DNA from 3 places in the uncultured Friedmanniella sp. genome. Region 2 is predicted to be linked to each of the others. Evidence: riboswitches for the same ligand, from Rfam matches in the RefSeq annotation. Region 2 holds a riboswitch; each other region holds the start of a gene.

Region 1 (2,252 bases), on a different contig from region 2:
GCTGGAGGTGTAGCCCTCCTGGCAGAGGACGATCACCGGCAGGTCGTACGAGGCGATCGGTAGGGCCGCGTCGCTGGCGGGGTCGAAGCGCCACTCGAGCACGTTGCGCTCGATCAGCAGGGCGCCGGGAAGATCACCTTCGACGTCGCGCTGAGCCGCGGGACGGATGTCCACCACGACCGCACCGGTGCCCCAGAGAATCCGGGCCTGTGCTGGGGTGAGCCTTTGGAGGCGCCCCCGGGCCGATTCCAGCACTTCGTGGATGGTCTTGCGACCGGTGCGGGTCGTGGTGGCTGGCGGGACGAGGATGCTCACCAATTCACCCCGGCCAGTTGTGATCGAGTCAACGATAGCAGCGACCCGTGGGCTTCGTACTCGTTCATCTCGCTCAGTGACGGGGCGTAGACATGCACGCTGACGGCTGGTAAAAGCTCAGCGTTGACGACCTGGTGGATGTGCTGGCGGCCGAACGGGCGGACCGCCGCGTCGCTCAGCCGACGCTCTCCGGCGGCGATCCGGGCGGTGCCGTCGCCCACGGGAACGGCGTGGCGCTCGGTGAGCGTGCCCTGGACGGTGGCGAAGGCCCCGGCGCTGCCGCCGTGGTCGTGCCAGAGGGTGCCCTGGCCGGGCAGCCAGGTCAACAGCCACGCCTCGTAGTCGGGTTCCGCCGCGAGCCGGGTGTAGAAGCGGTTCTGGGCGTCATAGCGGACGAGGGGTTGCCAGAGGTCGGTACGGGCGGCGAGCCGCTGGGCGATCTGGCCGAGTGGGGACGTGGACGAAGGCATGCGGGACTCCTGGGGTGCGGCGCCGCCATCGAGTGGCGAGCCGGCGAGGGTGGGAAGGAAGGGGAGCAGAGCTCAGGCGGAGGTCGGCATGCGTCGACAGCCCGCACTCGCGGTGCGTTGCAGGTCGACGTGGATGCGGCCGTGCAGGTGAAGGGTCACCAGGGTTCCCTCGGAAGTCGGACGACAGGTTTGCCGGCGTCCGGGAGGACGCGGGCCTGGTCTTCACCCGGAGCACCCCAACCGTCGCGGAGGGTTGCTGGCCAGCGAGCCGGGGCTACGTGCTGGCACTCATGACCTGGCCTGACCGTAACCGAGCCGACCCGGGCAGGCAAACCCCTGTCTCACGATAGGAAATGCAGGCAATCTCGTCGTGCTCACGAGCGGGCGACGGGCTCGGTCCGCAAGGGGCCGCGACGGGCGATCGCCCAGACCACCAGGGCCACGACGCTGAGGCCGGCGCCGGCTGTGGTGACGGCCGTCCAGCCACCGACGGACCACAGCACGGTGGCGGCCGCGGAGCCGACGGCGCCACCGATGAAGTTGTTGGTCACGAAGGCCGTGTTGAGCCTGCTCCGCGCCTCGGCCGAGACGGCGAAGATTCGCGTCTGGTTGAGGATGTTGACCCCCTGGATGGCGACGTCCAGCACCAGGATGGCCAGCACGATCAGCACCACCGAGCGGCCGCCCACCAGAGCGAGCAGGAACGCGAGCAGGGCCAGCGCCCAGCCGATGCCGGTGGCTGGGAGGGACCAGCCGCGGTCGTGCAGCCGACCGGCGCGCTGGGCGGCGATGGCCCCGGCCAGGCCGACCAGCCCGAAGAGACCGATCACGGAGACGGGGTAGGAGAACGGCGGCCCGCTGAGCAGGAAGGTCAGCGAGGTCCAGAACATGGTGAACACCCCGAAGGAGATGCCGGCGAGGACCAGCGTCCACCGCACCGTGCGTTCGCGCACCACCACCGCACCCACGGAGGCGATCAGCCTCGGGTAGGCCAGCTTGGTCTTGGGCGAGAGCGGGGGGACGGCCCGGTAGAGCAGCGCGGCCAGGACGACGTCGACGACGGCCGCGAGCACGTAGATGGCCCGCCAGCCGGCGACCTCGGCCACCAGGCCGCTGAGGGTCCGCGAGACGAGGATCCCGGTGAGGATGCCGGAGGCCACCGTCCCCACCACCTGCCCGCGGGAACCGTCGTCGGCGAGGTCCCCGGCGAGCGGGGTCAGGATCTGCCCGCCGACGGTGGTCAGGCCGAGCAGGGTGATCGCCGCCAGCAGCAGGCCCATCGTCGGAGCCAGTGCGCAGAGGAGGAGGGCGGCCACGGCGCACAGCATCATCACCAGCAGCAGCCGACGCCGGTTCGTGACGTCGCCGAGCGGCACCACCAGCAGGATCCCCGCCGCGTAGCCGAGCTGGGTGGCGGTGACCAGCCAGCCGGCTGCGGCGGTGGAGGCGTGCAGGTCCGTGGCGATC
Region 2 (2,252 bases):
ACGGCTGGTTCCTGGGCTTCTTCAGCTTCTGGGCCAGCGGGCCGCCGCCCGACCGACTGGAGCAGCTCCTCGCGCTCGAGGAGGCCGGAGTCGTCTCCTTCCTCGGCCCGGGTCTGGAGGTGGCGGCCGACGTCGAGCGCGGAGTCTTCGTCGCCCGGTCCTCCGCCGTGGCCTACGAGGTCGAGGCGCACGCACTCGTGGACGCCACGTTGCCGGCGTTCGACCTGGGCCGCGCCGAGGACCCACTGCTGGCCGCGCTGCTCGCGCGCGGCGAGGTGTCCTCCCACGTGCTGCGGGACCCGGCTGGACGGCCGCTCGACACCGGCCAGCTGCGGACCGACGCCACTCATCACCTGGTCCGCGCCGACGGGTCGGTCGCGCCGCGGCGGCTGGCCCTGGGCATGCACACCGCGGTGAAGGCGGCGGCGTTCGCGCGTCCGTGCACGAACGCGCCGGTGCACCGGCTCAACGACCAAGTCGCCCGTGCCCTGCTCGCGCTGCGACACCACCCGGCCGAGGAGGCCGTTGGCGTACCCGCCGACGATGAGCCGGTCGGCGCGGGAACGAGGGGCTGACGTGAGCCCGCGGTCGCCAGGACGCCCGGCGGCACCCGTGGCGCGGACAACGGCCGGGGGGCGCCCGGCTCGTGGCCTGGCACCGCTCGTCGACCTCTCGGCGATGGCGGGTCTCCCGTGTTCCGACGGGCGGGGCTCGGTCAGCGACGTGACGGGTGAGGACGACCTGGCGAGGGTCACAGACGACAGCGGGCCCTCCCTGACCGAGCTCGCCGCCCTGCTGTCCGTGCTGCTCAAGTAGCCGCCGGCTCCCGTCCACACCCTGTACCAATGCTTGTTGCTAGGAAATATCGAGTTATCGTGTCCCTGTCACGAGCGTCAGCGTCAAGCCCCGGCTTGCTGACCGGCAACCCTCCTCCGCGGTGGGGTGCCCCGGGTGACGACATGGCCGCTGCCGACCGGGCAGCGGCAAGCGCGGCCCCGTCCTGGGGTCCTGATCCGGAAGGTCATCCGTGACCGTTCTCGCCCCCCCGTCCACCCCGACCCCCAGCGTCGCGAGCCCGACCCCGACCGGGCCTGCGGTCGCCGCCGAGGTGCCCGCCTTGCTGCCGACCGTCGGCGCCTCGGAGTCCGTGCCGCTGGTCGGGGGCCGGCGTGCGCGTTTCGTCCACCTGGACACCGCCGCCAGCGCCCCCGCCCTGACCCGGGTCGCGAACCACGTGAGCGACGTGCTGCCGTTCTACGCCAGCGTCCACCGCGGCGCCGGGTACCTCTCGCAGCTGTGCACCGGACTCTACGAGCAGGCCCGCGTGACCGTCGGCCGCGCGGTCGGGGCCCGCGCCGACGATGTCGTCGTGTTCACCCGCAACACGACCGACGCCCTCAACCTCCTCAGCGCCGCGGTCCCGGGCGAGGTGGTCGTCCTCGACGTGGAGCACCACGCGAACCTGCTGCCCTGGCGCTCGCCGTCTCCTGGGCACGGCGTCCGGGTCGTGCCCAGCGGCTCGACCCTGGGGGAGACGGAGGCGGCGCTGGCGGCCGAGCTGGCGCGCCGCCCGGCGGCGCTGCTCGCGGTCACCGGCGCGTCGAACGTCACCGGGGAGGTTCCCGACCTGCCTCGCCTGGTCCGTCTGGCTCACGCCCACGGCGCCCGGATCGCCGTGGACGCAGCCCAGCTCCTCCCGCACCGGGGCTTCGACCTCGCCGGGCTGGGCGCGGACTACGTGGCCTTCTCCGGTCACAAGCTGTACGCCCCGTTCGGCGCCGGCGCGCTCGTCGGGCGCCGCGACTGGCTGGACGAGGCCGAGCCGCACCTGGCCGGCGGCGGTGCCGTGCGTCAGGTCACGACGACCGGCACGGAGTGGGCGAGCAGCCCGGAGCGGCACGAGGGCGGCACCCCGGCCGTGCTCGGCGCCCTCGCGCTCGCCGAGGCGCTGCGCACCCTCGAGGCGACCGGCCCGGGCCGGATCCGCGCCCACGAGGCCAGCCTGCACCGACGCCTCGTCGACGGGCTACGGCTGCGGGGGATCGAGCCGCTCCGGATCTGGCCCGACGCTGCCGACGTGGTCGGCGTCGTCAGCTTCACCGTGCCCGGCTTCCGCTCGGCGCTGGTTGCCTCCTACCTCTCCGCCGAGCACGGCATCGGCGTCCGGGACGGCCGGTTCTGCGCGCACCCGCTGCTGGCCCGGCTCGGGGTCGACGACGGCGCGGTGCGCGCCAGCCTCGGGGTCGCCAACT
Region 3 (2,252 bases), on a different contig from region 2:
GCGGCGCACCACGTCGAGCACGTACGGGCCGTCGGCCGGGTTGCCGATGGCCAGCGACTTGGCGATGGTGTCCGGCTTCACAGGCGGGACGAAGTCAAGATCATTCCGGTACGCCTGGGCGATCGGCGAGCAGCCGGTGGCCTGGGCCCCGAAGATCTTGTACGGCTTGTCCGCCACGAGTCCGAGCTTGATCAACTCGGTGAAGCCCTTGTCGATCTTGGTCAGCTGGGAGCCGGAGGCGACCGGGATCACGACCTGGTCGGGCAGCCGCCAGCCGAGCTGCTCGGCGATCTCGAAGGCCAGCGTCTTCGAGCCCTCGGAGTAGTAGGGGCGGACGTTCACGTTGACGAACGCCCAGCCCTCCTCCTCCGCGGCGATCTCGCTGGCCAGCTTGTTCACGTCGTCGTAGGTGCCCTGGACGGCCACGAGCGTGGTGTCGTAGACCGCTGAGGCGATGATCTTCTGCTGCTCGAGGTTCTCCGGCACGAACACGACCGAGCGGATGCCGGCCCGGGCGGCGGCAGCGGCGACGGCGTTGGCCAGGTTGCCCGTGGACGGGCAGGCCAGCACCTGCAGACCGAGCTCGCGGGCGGCCGAGAGAGCGACGGCGACGACGCGGTCCTTGAACGAGTGGGTCGGGTTGCCCGAGTCGTCCTTCACCCACAGCTGTCGCAGGCCGAGGTCGGCGGCGAGGTTGCCGGCGTCCAGCAGCCGGGTGTAGCCGGGGTCGGTGGAGCGGAAGCTCGCGATGTCGGTGGGGACCGGCAGCAGCGGGGCGTAGCGCCAGATGCTCTTGGGCCCGGCCTCGATCTGCGCGCGGGTGATGGCCGGGAAGTCGTAGCCCACCTCGAGCGGGCCGAAACACTCCAGACACGCGTAGAACGGACCCAGGGGGGACTTCTCGCCGCAAGCGCGGCAGACGAGGTGGGTGGCGTTGCCGAAGGCACCGGGCCGGACGCCGACGGGCGCCTCGAACGAGGTGGCGGCAGGGGTGGCGAGCGCAGTCATAGCCTGGCTTTCTTCATCTGTCCTGGCCGGCGTTCGACCAAGGCGGAGTTGGCACCGTTCCTGCCTCTTGCAGGCGGTTGCCGGGGAGTCAAAGGGCCGTTCCCTCATCCCCTCTGGATGACATAGTTAGCGTAGCGTCGGCCCGCCCGCGGAGGCGCATCGGCGTACCGGATGCTGGGAATCTCGTCCGCTCAGCGAGACGCTGAGCGCGCTACGGTGACCAGATCATGCCTCGCGACCTCCGTCGGTACCAGATCCGTCGGCTCGGCAACTGGGTCAACCTGAGCACGCCGCTCGGCTTGGCCGTGGCCCGGGCGGGCGGCGCTCGCGTGCGTCCCGGACCCCGCGGGCTCTTGCTGGCGGACGGCTACCGTCTCGGTCTCCCGGTGGCCAGCGCCTTCACGGTGGGCAACGTCCTCGTCACTGCCGGCCGGTGGTCGGACTGGCGGGTCGAGCGGCCCAGCCTGCTCGAGCATGAAGAGCGGCACAGCTGGCAGTGGTTCTCCCTGCTCGGACTGCCCTTCCTGCCCGCCTACGCGGTCGCCATGGGCTGGTCGATGCTGCAGACGGGCGACCGTGCCGCCGCCAATGTCTTCGAGCGGCGGGCCGGGCTAGCCCTGGGCGGCTACGAGGAGGCTCCGGTCAGGCCGATCGGACCAGCGCTGAGGGCCGGGCTCGGCCGGCTCAGGAGTCGATCGTGAGATCGATGCCCAGCCGCTTGGCCGAGCGGTTGCGCTGCCGGGTGGCGCGCAGCCGGCGGAGGCGCTTGACCAGCAGCGGATCCTGGGCGAGGGCGGCCTGACTGTCGATCAGCGCGTTCAGCACCTGGTAGTAGCGGGTGGCCGACATCTGGAACTGGTCCCGGATCGCCTGCTCCTTGGCGCCGGCGAACTTCCACCACTGACGCTCGAAGGCGAGGATCTCCGCGTCCCGGACGCTCAGCTCGCCGTCGGGCTGAGGGCTCTCGAGGTGGCTGTTCGAGACACTGACCATGGCGTCATCGTAAGGGCAAATCACACCAGTGTCATTCAAGGCACCACCGAACCTCCCTGCACAGACCGGGCGGCGATGGGCGAGCATGGGCGCCGTGACGAACGCAGACGATCCGCGCATCGGCTGGGGCATCCTCAGCACCGGCCACATCGCCTCGGTGCTCGCGAAAGACCTGGCCCTGCTGCCCGAGGAGGCGGCCCTGGTGGCCGTCGGCTCCCGGTCAACGGACAAGGCCCGGGCCTTCGCCGACC

What was found. A riboswitch is a leader RNA that binds a small molecule or an ion and turns the genes downstream of it on or off. The one in region 2 is predicted to bind S-adenosylmethionine.
Region 1: another riboswitch for S-adenosylmethionine. It lies ahead of ACFE7W_RS16435 (putative leader peptide); the one in region 2 lies ahead of ACFE7W_RS07375 (aminotransferase class V-fold PLP-dependent enzyme).
Region 3: another riboswitch for S-adenosylmethionine. It lies ahead of thrC (threonine synthase); the one in region 2 lies ahead of ACFE7W_RS07375 (aminotransferase class V-fold PLP-dependent enzyme).

What each region holds. Positions count from the first base shown of each region.
Region 1 is NZ_CAXTHT010000007.1:123,593-125,844, reverse strand. It holds gene ACFE7W_RS16445 (rhodanese-like domain-containing protein) at 1-315, opposite strand, end outside; gene ACFE7W_RS16440 (cysteine dioxygenase family protein) at 312-785, opposite strand; gene ACFE7W_RS16435 (putative leader peptide) at 858-944, opposite strand; SAM riboswitch class IV at 966-1,081, opposite strand; gene ACFE7W_RS16430 (MFS transporter) at 1,160-2,252, opposite strand, start outside.
Region 2 is NZ_CAXTHT010000002.1:645,799-648,050, forward strand. It holds gene ACFE7W_RS07365 (FAD/NAD(P)-binding protein) at 1-575, shown strand, start outside; gene ACFE7W_RS07370 (hypothetical protein) at 679-816, shown strand; SAM riboswitch class IV at 883-996, shown strand; gene ACFE7W_RS07375 (aminotransferase class V-fold PLP-dependent enzyme) at 1,028-2,252, shown strand, end outside.
Region 3 is NZ_CAXTHT010000020.1:20,485-22,736, forward strand. It holds gene thrC (threonine synthase) at 1-1,008, opposite strand, end outside; SAM riboswitch class I at 1,019-1,132, opposite strand; gene ACFE7W_RS20475 (hypothetical protein) at 1,236-1,709, shown strand; gene ACFE7W_RS20480 (DUF3263 domain-containing protein) at 1,693-2,001, opposite strand; gene ACFE7W_RS20485 (Gfo/Idh/MocA family protein) at 2,096-2,252, shown strand, end outside.